Linked DNA regions of Robertmurraya sp. FSL R5-0851. The protein of the gene in region 2 interacts with the protein of the main gene of each other region in a pairwise test. Links are inferred from orthologs where the notes say so. Each region holds a gene or a part of one and is shown on either strand. Other genes may lie near its edges. The genes, in order: tuf and MKX65_RS23095.

Region 1 (6,892 bases), 4.4 Mb from region 2 along the record:
TTTCAGCAAAGATACTTCTTGTTTCTGTTGGATCTAGATAGTACTCGTTAAATCTTTCTCTTTCCAATCGCTTTACGACCTTAATTGGTCCACCAACGTAAACATTCTTTCTTTCAAATAATTTACGTACACCTGGATGAGCTAATTCATCTGTTTGGTATACCGCTTTCGCCTCAACTTCCTTATCCGGAGTATAGATGTCATTAATCGTGATGACTCCGTATACTTCCCCTTCAAAAACAAGTTTCGCTTCTGCACCAATGGACAAAGTGCTCGCTTTGTCTTCATCTACCGGAAGAGTAATCGGTATACTCCATACATGACCATCAGCTAAGCGTAAGTTATTCACTACTGATTCATAATCCTTTTTATTGAAAAAACCAGTAATCGGGCTATATGCACCATTTCCAATTAGTTCTAGATCGCTTAAAGCTGTCTTATCTAAATCAATGGAAAGTTCGATATGTTCAACTTTGTATTCCGGCTCCCAAAGATTAATAAGTTTTCCTCCGTGTGGTGTACTAAGTGTCATAATTAAATACCTCCGCTATTTTCAAAGTATGTTCGGTTCTCTTTCTTTATCGTATTTGCCAAGGACAGTGTCCCTAGAGTGGCAATACTTACACTAAACAACACAACAACTGTATATATATCAGTATCAACAAAGATTTTCACAAGTCCATAAGATAGGACAAGTGAAAGAATAGGAGATACAACCCATACCTTGAGTATCTTATTTATAATACTTTGTTGAAAAATTACCTTTCCTCTTTGAGCAAAACCTATTCCAATAATTGCAGTACTAGTAACTTGAGTTAACGGTACTGGTAATCCAAATACAGAAGCTAATATTACCAAGATCGCACCTGTACTTGAAATAGCCCCACCTTCAAGCAAGGAAAAGCTTGTGATTTTTTTGCCGTTTGTTTGAAGTACTCTTCCTCCAAGGAATATAGCTCCTAGAGCAATGAATAATCCACCAACCCAAACTCCGGTTGTAATAGAAACTACTCCAGCTCCTACTAGAGGACCAGCAGCATTCGCAACATTGTTCATTCCTGCTGAAAAAGCTTCAAGAAACCCAACCACAATAACAAAGATGGTAATTGGCTTATTATACTTTCCATTCTTAACTGCAGGAAACTTCTTTTCAAGCAACTTTATTCCTCTACCCCACAAGAGCGCCATAGAAAACGCTGCTATTGGAACGATAAACCAGAAAGCAACAATAACTAAAATGTTCTTAACAAATAGTGCCTTAAATGCAACACCCACACCTACAACAGATCCAACTGTTATCTCGCTAGTGGACAACGGTATGCCCATTAAGTTAGCAATAAATAATGAAAGTGCAGCGGAGGATAGAATAATGAGAACTACTTTTTCATCAAGTATTGATGATGGCACAATATTTGAACCGATAGTTTTGACAACTTCACTTCCACCGAGTACAGCACCTAAAAATATCGCTACTCCACAGACAAGCAGAGCGACTTTCTTTTTCGGAAGCGCCCCAGAGCCGTATGCGATAGAAATGGAGGCGGCAGCCCCACTTGCACCAATATTCATTGCCAAAAAGAGAGCAACAATAATAGCCGTATAAGTGATAATCATGGGCAAAGCCCTCCTATTGGTGTAATCCGCATTCTGTCTTACCTGTTCCTGTCCATCGACCTGATCTCATATCCTCTGCGTTAAATGCAGGGGAGGTACATGGTGCACATCCAATACTAGGGTACCCATTGTCATGAAGAACATTGTAAGGAAGATCATTTTTGTGTGTGTATCTCCAAACATCCTTCCATGTCCAATGAATGAGAGGACATACTTTTATCGATTCAAATTTGTTATCTTTATTGAAATACTGCGTGTTCTTTCTCGTTTCTGACTGCTCTCTTCTTAATCCACTTATCCATGCAGTGGCACCCGATAAGGCTTCTCTTAACGGAATGATTTTTCTTATTTCACAGCACTTGTTTGGAGCTGTCTTCCAGAGCTCATCACCATGTTGTTCTGCCTGCTCTTCTAATGTTAAAGAAGGTTTTTTAAGTTCAATTTGTAGTTGCGGATAACGTTCTTTTACTTTATCTATTAACTCGTACGTCTCTTTAAAATGAAGACCTGTGTCTAAGAATACTACTTTTGCATCTGGCTTAACTTTCGAAATTAGATCAATCATGACCATGCCTTCTATTCCAAAACTACATGCGTACACAATTTCATTTTCATCGTATTGCTCATAACTCCAACGCAACGCATCCAGTGCACCTTTTGTTTCATTCTCCTCGTCGAAGCTAGGGAATGAATAATGATCATATGATGAAAAGGTCAATTTTGACTCGACCATGCAATACCACTCCTAACATTATTGTATCTCTAATTTAGTTTTTAATTCCAACTTAACAGATAGGTTTAATTAAATTTATCAACTAAGAGCAAAATTGTCAATGACTTTAGATAAAAATTAGCATATAAAAAAAGCAGATGGATCATCCATCTGCTTTTTTGATTCATTAATTATTCAATGATTGTAGCAACTACGCCAGCGCCTACAGTACGTCCACCCTCACGGATAGAGAACTTAGTACCTTCTTCGATCGCAACTGGAGCGATTAGTTCAACAGTCATTTCGATGTTGTCGCCAGGCATAACCATTTCAACACCTTCTGGAAGGTTACAGATACCTGTAATATCAGAAGTACGGAAATAGAATTGTGGGCGGTAGTTAGTGAAGAATGGAGTATGACGTCCACCTTCTTCTTTAGAAAGAACATAAACTTCCGCTTTGAACTTTGTGTGTGGAGTGATTGATTTTGGCTTAGCCAAAACTTGTCCACGCTCGATTTCTTCACGAGAAACCCCACGAAGAAGTGCTCCAATGTTGTCTCCAGCTTCTGCATAGTCAAGAAGCTTACGGAACATTTCTACACCTGTTACAGTAGTAGACTTAGGCTCTTCAGTGAAACCAACGATTTCAATAACGTCCCCAACTTTAACTACTCCACGCTCAACACGTCCAGTAGCAACAGTTCCACGACCAGTGATTGAGAATACATCCTCAACTGGCATCATGAATGGCTTTTCAGTGTCACGTGCTGGTGTTGGAACATACTCATCAACCGCAGCCATAAGCTCGTTGATTTTCTCTTCCCATTCAGCTTCACCTTCTAATGCTTTAAGAGCAGAACCTTTGATTACAGGAATGTCATCTCCAGGGAAGTCATACTCAGAAAGTAGGTCGCGGATTTCCATTTCTACTAATTCAAGAAGCTCTTCGTCGTCTACCATATCACACTTGTTCATGAATACTACAAGGTGAGGTACACCAACCTGACGAGAAAGTAGGATGTGCTCACGAGTTTGTGGCATTGGGCCATCAGTTGCAGATACAACTAGGATTCCGCCATCCATTTGTGCAGCACCAGTGATCATGTTCTTAACGTAGTCAGCGTGACCTGGGCAGTCAACATGTGCGTAGTGACGGTTAGCAGTTTCGTACTCAACGTGCGCAGTAGAGATTGTGATTCCACGCTCTCTTTCTTCTGGAGCACCGTCGATTTGATCATATGCACGAGCTTCTGCTCCACCTACTTTAGCAAGTACAGAAGTGATTGCAGCTGTTAAAGTTGTTTTACCATGGTCAACGTGACCAATTGTACCGATGTTAACGTGTGGCTTTGAACGGTCAAATTTAGCTTTTCCCATTAGAAAAATCCTCCTTTAATATATAAAAAATAGTCTAAGTATATTTATGGACAGAGAGGCAGCTGTTACCAGCACCTACCAATGTCCACACTTACATAAGTAGTTATACTTTAAAAAAGGGCGAAAATCAATTATTCGCCTTTATTTTTTTTGATGATTTCTTCAGAGATTGATTTTGGAACCTCTTCATAGTGATCGAAGTGCATAGAGAATACTCCACGACCTTGCGTACTAGAACGAAGGCTAGTTGCATATCCAAACATTTCAGAAAGTGGAACCATTGCACGAACAACTTGAGCGTTTCCGCGTGCTTCCATACCTTCTACACGACCACGACGTGAAGTTACGTTACCCATAATATCACCAAGATACTCTTCAGGAATAATAACTTCGACTCTCATGATAGGCTCAAGAATAACTGGGTTACACTTAGAAGCTGCTGCTTTAAGTGCCATAGACGCAGCGATCTTAAACGCCATTTCAGATGAGTCAACATCATGGTAAGATCCATCAAATAATCTAGCTTTGATATCAACAACAGGGAATCCAGCAATCATACCTCTGTCAAGTGAGTCTTCAAGACCTGCTTGTACAGCTGGGATGTATTCACGAGGAACAACACCACCAACGATTCCGTTTACGAATTCAAATCCTTTTCCTTCTTCGTTTGGAGAGAATTCAATCCAAACGTGTCCGAATTGTCCACGACCACCAGATTGGCGAGCGAACTTTCCTTCTACACTAGCAGAAGAACGGATTGTTTCGCGGTAAGCAACCTGAGGAGCACCAACGTTTGCTTCAACTTTGAATTCACGACGCATACGGTCTACTAGAATATCTAAGTGAAGCTCACCCATACCTGCAATGATAACTTGTCCAGTTTCCTGGTCAGTATGCGCACGGAATGTAGGATCCTCTTCTTGAAGCTTTTGTAGAGCAGTAGTCATTTTATCTTGGTCAGCTTTAGACTTAGGCTCGATAGATAATTGAATAACTGGCTCTGGGAATTCCATAGACTCTAGGATAACTAGGTTCTTTTCATCACATAGTGTATCTCCAGTTGTAGTATCTTTTAGACCTACAGCAGCAGCGATGTCACCAGCGTATACCATTGAAATCTCTTCACGGCTGTTAGCATGCATTTGTAGAATACGACCTACACGCTCACGCTTACCTTTAGTAGAGTTTTGAACGTAAGAACCTGAGCTTAATGTACCAGAGTACACACGGAAGAAAGTTAGTTTTCCAACATAAGGGTCAGTCATAACTTTGAACGCTAGAGCTGAGAAAGGCTCTTCATCGCTTGAGTGACGCTCAACTACTTCATCGCTATCAGGTAAAGTACCTTTGATTGCAGGTACATCTAATGGTGATGGCAGGTAGTCAATTACAGCGTCAAGCATCAATTGAACACCTTTGTTTTTGAATGCTGAACCACAGATAACTGGGTAGAACTCAACGTTAACAGTACCTTTACGAATCGCTGATTTCAGCTCATCGTTAGTGATTTCTTCGCCACCAAGGTATTTTTCCATTAATACTTCGTCAAACTCAGATACCGCTTCAATTAATTTTTCACGGTATTCTTCTGCTTCAGCACGGTACTCTTCAGGGATTTCACGAACTTCAATATCTGTTCCAAGGTCGTTACCATAGAATGTTGCATTCATTTCAACAAGGTCAATTATTGCTGAGAATTGATCTTCAGCTCCGATTGGAAGTTGAATTGCAGCAGCATTCGCTTGTAAGCGATCATGAAGTGTTTTGATTGAATACTTGAAATCAGCACCAATTTTGTCCATCTTGTTTACAAATACAACACGTGGTACACCGTAAGTTGTTGCTTGGCGCCAAACTGTTTCAGTTTGAGGCTCAACACCAGACTGTGCATCAAGTACAGCAACTGCGCCATCAAGTACACGAAGAGAACGTTCAACTTCAACTGTGAAGTCTACGTGTCCTGGTGTATCGATGATGTTAACTCGGTGGCCTTTCCATTGAGCAGTTGTAGCAGCGGAAGTGATTGTAATTCCGCGCTCCTGTTCCTGCTCCATCCAGTCCATTTGAGATGCACCTTCATGTGTTTCACCAATCTTATGAATACGACCAGTGTAATAAAGTACACGCTCAGTTGTTGTTGTTTTACCAGCATCGATGTGTGCCATGATACCGATATTTCTTGTATTTGCTAAGGAGAACTCTCTTGCCATTGGTATTTCTCCTTTCTCGTATGAGTGTTTTAGTTTATTTTTATATTAGGGTAAAAGTAAATTCTACCAACGATAGTGAGCAAATGCTTTGTTTGCTTCAGCCATTTTGTGAGTGTCTTCACGCTTCTTAACTGATGCACCAGTGTTATTAGCTGCATCTAAGATTTCGTTAGCTAAACGCTCTTCCATCGTCTTTTCTCCACGAAGGCGAGAGTAGTTTACTAACCAACGAAGACCTAGAGTTGTACGACGATCTGGACGCACCTCTACTGGTACTTGATAGTTAGAACCACCTACACGGCGTGCTTTAACTTCAAGAACTGGCATGATATTTTTAAGTGCTGCATCGAATACTTCGATTGGTTCTTTACCACTGCGCTCACGAATAAGTTCGAATGCAGAGTAAAGGATTGCTTGTGACTTTCCTCTTTTACCGTCGATCATCATTTTGTTGATCAAACGAGTGATTAGCTTTGAGTTATATAACGGATCTGGTAATACGTCTCTCTTTGCTACAGGACCTTTACGAGGCATGTTTGTTCCTCCTTTCACAGAAGTGTGATTTTAGTTTTTTGTAGTAATCATTATTTCTTAGCTGCTTTTGGTCTCTTAGTTCCGTATTTAGAACGACCTTGCATACGGTTGTTTACACCAGCTGTATCTAGTGCACCACGAACGATATGATAACGTACCCCTGGTAAGTCCTTTACACGACCACCGCGAATAAGTACTACGCTGTGCTCTTGTAGGTTGTGACCAATTCCAGGAATGTATGCTGTTACTTCAATTCCGTTAGTTAAGCGTACACGAGCATATTTACGTAATGCTGAGTTCGGCTTCTTCGGTGTCATAGTACCAACACGCGTACATACCCCACGCTTTTGAGGTGAAGATACGTTCGTTTGTGATTTCTTGAAGCTGTTGTAACCTTTGTTTAGTGCAGGTGATTTAGACTTTTCCTCTTTCGAAGAACGTGG
Region 2 (7,251 bases):
AGCTTTGATGCACTGGTGTTGAAAAATGAGTTGAAACGGGAAAAGCTCGGGTTAAAGGGGACTTTTACAATCGATACACTTGATCTGATCGGGTTTCTTGCTCCGTCCTATGATATGCGCGACCTGGAGAGATACGCGCGTGCGTTTGGAACAAGAATTTATGAGCGGCATAATGCGGTAGGTGATGCGAAGACTACGGCGTATTTATTTGTGGAGCTTATCCAGCAATTTCGTGATCGCGGCTATCGTACGTGGGGGGAGCTTGTGAAGGCAACAGAGAGTCAAGCACGTTCCTTACAGTTGTAAGAGCATGGGGGGTTCCCCATGCTCTTTATTTTATTCCGGTTGAATGGAGACTAACGCACCGTTTTTATAGGAAAGAATGTACTCTTTACCTGAGAGCTTTTGATAGGCCTCAGCCGTTCCGTAAGACACTTTTAAGGGAAGTGATCCAGCGGCTGTTTGGAACTCGACAGTAAACTTGTCAATCGCACCAACCACTTTGGCCCTTGTGGTAACGGGTGTATCGGTAATCAGTATTTTTTGCCCGATTAAGATCATTTCTGTATTCAGGCCGTTTTGACCCTTTAGTACTTCGATGGACGTACCAAAGCGCTTGGATAACCCATAGATGGTATCTCCAGGGGCAACGGTATAAAACTTTGCAAGCTGCTTTGCTTTTTGTGAGATTTCCTTTTCTTTCGATGGAATGAGTAGCGTTTGTCCGATTTTGATTGTATTGGACGATAGACTATTCATTTTTTTAAGTTCTGAAATCGTTGTTCCGTATTTTACAGAAATCCGATATAACGTATCACCGGAAACCACTTTATGTGATTGTACGGAAATCTCTTCGTAGTTATCTTCTTCCCCAAGGTGAGTAGGAACCTCAAGTTTTTGGCCGATATATATTTTGTCGGAAACGAGCTTATTTTCCTTCATCAGCTCTTTTACGCTTACATTGTATTGTTTTGCAATGCGTGTAAGGGTATCACCTTTTTGAACGGTGTATATGCCAGCCTCTGTTTCTGCTTTTGCAGACTTCATACCAGATCCAAATAAGGATGAAGCTGTAATCGCTGCCATCATAGTCACACCAGCCAGTTTACGACGGTTTGCCTTGGCCGCTGCTTTTCTTTTGTTTTGAATCCGTGCTTTTCTTGTATAGTCCATAATATCTCCCCAAAATGTAGTAATAAAACCAATATTTATGTATAAATTCACCTCATTCTACGTAATATGTCCCTGGGTAGACAATAGGGATAACCTCTCTAAAATTTCGACAGGCTTCTTAAAACCTTTCGCCTATTTTTCAACAAACTGTGAGGAATTTTGGCATAATACGACCTACACTTTTGGAAGGTATTTCTAGAATTTACGACAATAGGGTCAAAATGACCGGTAAATGATAAGTGCTTGTCCTTTATATCGAATGGTCCTTTTTGTTTGTGCCGATTTTGTAACATTTATTACGAAATAAATAAGAGCGGAAAGGTTTCTTTTGTCCGATTTTTCAAAAAATTTTCAATAAGCCTTGTCCCTATTGAGTTTTTCGTGCATAAATTATCAACCAAGCTAATAAACTGTTACAAACCTACAAAGAGAGTGTATGAGGTGAGGAGTCGTTTGCAAATGCGCGAGATTTAGTTCCATACATGTTTATTCCTTGTAAAGTTTAGAAAGTGTCACACTTTCTGCCGCACACAATGCTCAGAAGAAATTGTTTTTTGAAAATAATAATGGATGTTGTGCGGGTAACAGTACACCAAAAGCGGAAGCGAGTCTCATTTCACACTTCTCACATCCAATTTAGGGAGGGCGAGTGGTGTGCACGATTACATCAAAGAGAGAACTATCAAGATTGGAAAGTATATCGTGGAGACGAGAAAAACAGTTCGCGTAATCGCGAAGGAGTTTGGCGTGTCCAAAAGTACAGTCCATAAAGATCTAACTGAAAGACTACCCGAGATAAACCCAGAACTGGCAAACGAAGTGAAGGACATATTAGATTACCATAAATCCATCCGCCACCTGCGTGGGGGAGAAGCGACAAAAATGAAGTATAAGAAAGAAGAACTAGAAGGCGAGCCTGTAAAGTGATTTTTAAAACCTTCCATATCTATTATGGGAGGTTTTTGTTTGTGCAAATTACCTTTTGCGGAAGGACCTAAAAAAACGGGTATTAGCCTTGTTTTACAAAGAAAAGGGTAGTGAATTTTCGTATTCAAAAGTTTTTTTGACATTTTGTCTGTCTTTTTGACCAAATTATTATTGTAATTTACCTATTTGTGATAAAATACTCTATTAGAGACATTAGGTTCGTAATAGGTAAGTCTCTTTTCCTACACACCGAGTTTTTAATGAGAATTTAACCCATGATATATATGAGAAGAGCACGAATACGATTGTTACCTTTCAAGGAGGAAATGAAAAGGATGTTTGCGAGAGATATTGGAATCGATTTAGGAACAGCTAACGTACTGATCCATGTGAAGGGCCGCGGCATTGTGTTAAATGAACCATCAGTTGTGGCTATAGATAAGAATACGAATCGTGTGCTTGCGGTTGGTGAAGAAGCGAGAAAGATGGTTGGACGTACACCAGGGAATATCGTTGCGATTCGCCCGCTGAAGGATGGAGTAATCGCTGACTTCGACGTAACCGAAGCGATGCTAAAGCACTTTATTAATAAGTTAAATGTGAAAGGCTTCTTATCTAAGCCACGCATTTTGATTTGCTGCCCAACGAACATTACAAGCGTTGAGCAAAAGGCAATTAAAGAAGCGGCTGAGAAGAGCGGCGGGAAAAAGGTTTACTTAGAAGAGGAGCCAAAGGTGGCAGCTATTGGCGCAGGAATGGACATTTTCATGCCAAGCGGAAATATGGTTGTTGATATCGGTGGCGGAACAACGGATGTGGCTGTTCTTTCTATGGGTGATATCGTTACTTCTTCTTCGATTAAGATGGCTGGAGATAAGTTCGATAACGAAATTCTCCATTATATTAAGCGTCAATATAAATTATTAATCGGTGAGCGTACGGCAGAGAATATCAAAATCAATATCGGGACAGTTTTCCCAGGTTCTCGTTCAGAGGAAATGGAAATTCGCGGTCGTGACATGGTATCAGGACTTCCACGCACGATCACAGTTCGTTCAGAAGAAATCGAAGGAGCTCTTCGCGAATCAGTGGCTGTCATTGTACAAGCGGCAAAATCTGTTCTTGAGAGAACACCACCAGAATTATCTGCGGACATCATTGACCGTGGTGTGATTTTAACAGGTGGAGGAGCACTACTACACGGTATCGACATGCTTCTTGCCGAAGAGCTGAAGGTCCCTGTATTAGTAGCAGAAAACCCAATGGACTGCGTAGCGATCGGAACAGGCATCATGCTTGATAACATCGACCGTCTCCCACGCAGAAGACTAGGCTAAAACCAACCAAAAGGCACTTCCGTCCGGAAGTGCCTTTCGTTTGCGGATATAGGGTGTCTGTCACCCTTCGTGGACAAAACACATTATTTTTCCACCTCAGGCGGACAGTTTAATGAGTGTCCACTCCAGGCGGACAAAAAGGACCAATCTGTCTTTCTGCGGTGACAGACACCGTCCGTGGACAATATGGGGTGATTTGTCTTTTTGTGGTGTCTGTCACCGAGGGGTTACCGGGAAATATTACCCGTACCAAATTTCCTGAAAAAACATAATGTGCTTTTCGACATTTTTTTTTATAATAGATACTAAGTGTGGTTTTAGATATTCTTAGATATTTCTTGATATTTATATAGATAGTTGAAAATGAAGAGGTGACAGGATGTTTAGAGGGTTTTATACGGCTGCTTCGGGTATGATTTCCCAACAGAGAAGAACGGAGATGTTCTCTAATAATATGGCCAATGCGAATACGCCAGGATTTAAGGCTGATCAGGCGTCGATGCGTGCGTTTCCTGAGATGTTGTTAAAACGGTATGATTCACAATCGATTCCGACTGAAAAAGGGTTAAACCTTACGACTGGAACAACGATTGGTGCGATTAATACAGGCGTGTATATGCAAGAAGCGATTCCGAAGTTCATTCAAGGTGATTTACAAGCGACAGAGCAACGTACGGATATTGCGCTTGTTGATTTGTATATGCCTCCAAATGGAGACAACGGACTAGCTGGATCAGTTTTTTATAGCGTACAAGGCGCAGATGGTACGACGAAATACACTCGTAATGGTGACTTTACATTAGATGGACAAGGGTTTTTAACCACGTCTAGCGGGAATTTCGTCCTAAATGATCAAGGACAGCGTATCCAGCTTTCTAGTGATCAATTCACAGTAACTGAAGATGGTCGTATCACTGGGGCAAACGGTGAAACTGCCCGACTAGGTGTAGGCTTTGCAGCAAATCCACAGCGTATGATTAAAGAGGGCGATGGGTTATACCGCACTGAGGATGGCAATCCACTTGCCAACGCTTTTAACACAGAAGGCATTCAGTTTAAGCTGCAGCAAGGGTATTTAGAGCGCTCAAACGTGGACGTGAGCCGTACAATGACTGATATGTTAACGGCGTATCGTGCCTTTGAAGCCAACCAAAAGGTGCTTCAAGCGTATGATAAGAGCATGGACAAGGCAGCAAATGAAATCGGAAGAATTGGATAAGGAAGGAGGCAATCATTCATGAATCGTACGATGATTACAGCGACGAACACATTATCTCAGCTTCAAAAGCAAATGGATATTATCTCTAATAATATTTCAAACGTTGATACGAATGGTTATAAAAGAAGAGAAGCTACGTTCACTGATCTATTGGTTCAAGAGTTTAACAACCAAGAGCGTGCGAATAAAGAAGTGAACCGACTCACTCCCAACGGTATCCGCCAAGGAACAGGGGCAAAGCTTGGACAAGCTCAACTAGTCATGACCCAAGGAGCACTTAAGCAAACGGATCGCTCACTGGATACGGCTTTTACAAAAGAAGGCCAACTTTTCAAAGTGCTCGTTCAAACTAATGGAGTTAACGAAGTTCAGTATACGAGAAATGGTGCGCTTTATTTATCGCCTCTTTCCGATACAGAAGTGATGCTTGTCAATGGCGATGGGTTGCCAGTACTTGACGAAAATAATAATCCGATTACAATAAATGGTGAAGCCAAGGATTATAGCATCGATGCAAATGGCCAGTTAACGGTAACGAAAACGGCAGGTGCGACAGAAGTGTTTAACCTTGGAGTGGTTCGTGTGAATAAGCCACAATTCTTAGAGCAACGCGGTGGGAACTTACTTGGTCTTCCGGCAAATGTAGCTCAAGATGAGGTCTTAACCGAGTTAACGGGAGGACTAAGAGGAGAAATTAGTCTTCAACAGGGAGCTCTTGAACAATCGAATGTGGATCTTTCAAAAGAAATGACGGAACTAATCAATGTTCAGCGTGCATATCAATTTCAATCTCGCTCCGTGACACTTGCGGACCAGATGATGGGACTTGTGAACGGAATTCGTTAAAAGGGGAATCAACCATGGCTGTAAACAATAGTAACCAGGAAGCTGTTTCCTTACGCGAGCAGCGAAAAAAGGAACGGAGAGAAGAAAAGGAGAAAGCGCTAAAGGAAGGCCGAAAGCGAATTCGCATTCGTCTGATTCCGATCTGGCTTCGGGTTATCATCGTTGCCATTCTACTTGTTGTTTGTACCGTATCAGGTGCCATGATCGGATACAGCGTCATGGGTAATGGCAAAGCCAAGGATGTGTTTGACAAATCAACGTGGACGCATATCGTTGAATTGGTGAATAGTGATAAATAAGCAGAAAGCAGTCAAGGAGTTTGACTGCTTTTTTGTTTGCTTTTCCTAGTGGCTTTCCGCTACAATAGTATCTATAAAACCTAGTATTAGTAGGAGGTACTAATTCTCATGTTGAATATAGAACAAATTAAAGAAATCATCCCACATCGTTACCCATTCTTGCTAGTAGATCGCATTTTAGAGCTTGAAGAAGGAAAGCGTGCAATCGGTATTAAAAATGTGACAGCGAACGAAGAGTTTTTCAATGGACATTTCCCTGAATTTCCTGTGATGCCAGGTGTTCTAATTGTAGAAGCCCTTGCGCAGGTGGGAGCGGTTGCGATGCTCGTTAAAGAAGAAAATAAAGGTCGTCTGGCATTTTTTGCAGGAATTGATAACTGTCGCTTTAAGCGCCAAGTGGTACCTGGTGATCAGCTTCGATTAGAGGTAGAAATGACAAGAGTACGTGGCACGTTCGGAAAAGGCAAGGCAGTTGCTACGGTTGAAGGCGAACTTGTTTGTGAAGTGGAAATTATGTTTGGTCTTGGAGACAAAAAGGAATAGATTAAAATAGGCCAAATCATAGGATTTGGTCTATTTTTTTGGAGGATATATGAAAAAGATCGTGATTGTTCTACTCGTACTCATAGCGGTGAGTTATTCGTTATTTCAAGTATCGAAATCTCGAAGCTTTCAATTTTTTGGAGGCATTGTAGAAAAAGTAGATACGGAAGAAAAAGTTGTCGCATTAACATTTGATGATGGGCCTGGGATTCATACAGATGAGATCCTGTCGATTTTAAAAAAAGAGGGGATTAAAGCAACCTTCTATCTAACAGGAAGAGAAATCGAAGAAAATATGGAAGAGGCAAAAAAGATTGTGCAGGCCGGTCACGAAATAGGCAACCATACCTATTCTCACGAGCGGATGGTATTAAAATCACCAAGCTTTATTAAAAATGAAATCGAATCGACAGATGAGTGGATTCGGGCAGCTGGGTACGAAGGAGAGATTACGTTTCGACCTCCTTTTGGAAAAAAACTATTATTTCTCCCATATTACTTGAATAAGCATGATCGACCAACCATTATGTGGAATAGGGAGCCAGAGACGGATCCAGAGATTGCCGCCGATTCTGAGAAAATAACGGGTGATATTGTGACGCGTATTGAGCCTGGTTCGATTATTTTACTGCATGTTATGTACGAAAGTCGAAAAGAGAGCTTGAATTCGGTGGGGCCAACTATTGAGGCTTTGAAAAAGAAAGGATACACCTTTGTGACGGTTTCGGAGCTTTTACAGTATGAATGAAAAACTCAATGGACAGTTAATGTAATTTCCGGTTTATGGTGAATAAGGTATGGAAGTAAATGAAACGTCAACAAGCACTGCTCGTTGACGTTTTTCTTATGAGGTAGAAGTTAATTTGGGTTTGGTCATCATTTTTTCACGAAATTCGCTTAATAGCTC

What was found.
Region 1: the proteins of MKX65_RS23095 (region 2) and tuf interact in binary tests that used the Bacillus subtilis proteins (3 or more experiments, as listed by UniProt). The link is inferred for Robertmurraya sp. FSL R5-0851 from one-to-one orthologs.

Annotation. Positions count from the first base shown.
Region 1 is NZ_JBBOOE010000001.1:129,421-136,312, reverse strand. Bases 1,612-4,490 are described here. They hold tuf (elongation factor Tu), read right to left. Parts: upstream 3,706-4,490; coding sequence 2,518-3,705; downstream 1,612-2,517. Other genes in these bases: fusA (elongation factor G), read right to left, coding at 3,837-4,490; MKX65_RS00690 (phosphoadenylyl-sulfate reductase), read right to left, coding at 1,628-2,347; MKX65_RS00695 (inorganic phosphate transporter), read right to left, coding at 1,612-1,614. In the rest of the region: sat (sulfate adenylyltransferase), read right to left, coding at 1-532; more of MKX65_RS00695, read right to left, coding at 535-1,611; more of fusA, read right to left, coding at 4,491-5,915; rpsG (30S ribosomal protein S7), read right to left, coding at 5,979-6,449; rpsL (30S ribosomal protein S12), read right to left, coding at 6,500-6,892. UniProt on the Bacillus subtilis protein: GTP hydrolase that promotes the GTP-dependent binding of aminoacyl-tRNA to the A-site of ribosomes during protein biosynthesis.
Region 2 is NZ_JBBOOE010000001.1:4,528,934-4,536,184, reverse strand. The notes cover bases 1,579-4,436. They hold MKX65_RS23095 (rod shape-determining protein), read left to right. Parts: upstream 1,579-2,435; coding sequence 2,436-3,437; downstream 3,438-4,436. Other genes in these bases: MKX65_RS23090 (flagellar hook-basal body protein), read left to right, coding at 3,817-4,436; spoIIID (sporulation transcriptional regulator SpoIIID), read left to right, coding at 1,828-2,100. Outside these bases: MKX65_RS23110 (3'-5' exonuclease), read left to right, coding at 1-306; MKX65_RS23105 (LysM peptidoglycan-binding domain-containing protein), read right to left, coding at 337-1,173; more of MKX65_RS23090, read left to right, coding at 4,437-4,656; MKX65_RS23085 (flagellar hook-basal body protein), read left to right, coding at 4,675-5,502; MKX65_RS23080 (DNA-directed RNA polymerase subunit beta), read left to right, coding at 5,517-5,801; 3-hydroxyacyl-ACP dehydratase FabZ, read left to right, coding at 5,910-6,344; MKX65_RS23070 (polysaccharide deacetylase family protein), read left to right, coding at 6,394-7,092; MKX65_RS23065 (YwpF-like family protein), read right to left, coding at 7,189-7,251. UniProt on the Bacillus subtilis protein: Forms membrane-associated dynamic filaments that are essential for cell shape determination. Acts by regulating cell wall synthesis and cell elongation, and thus cell shape.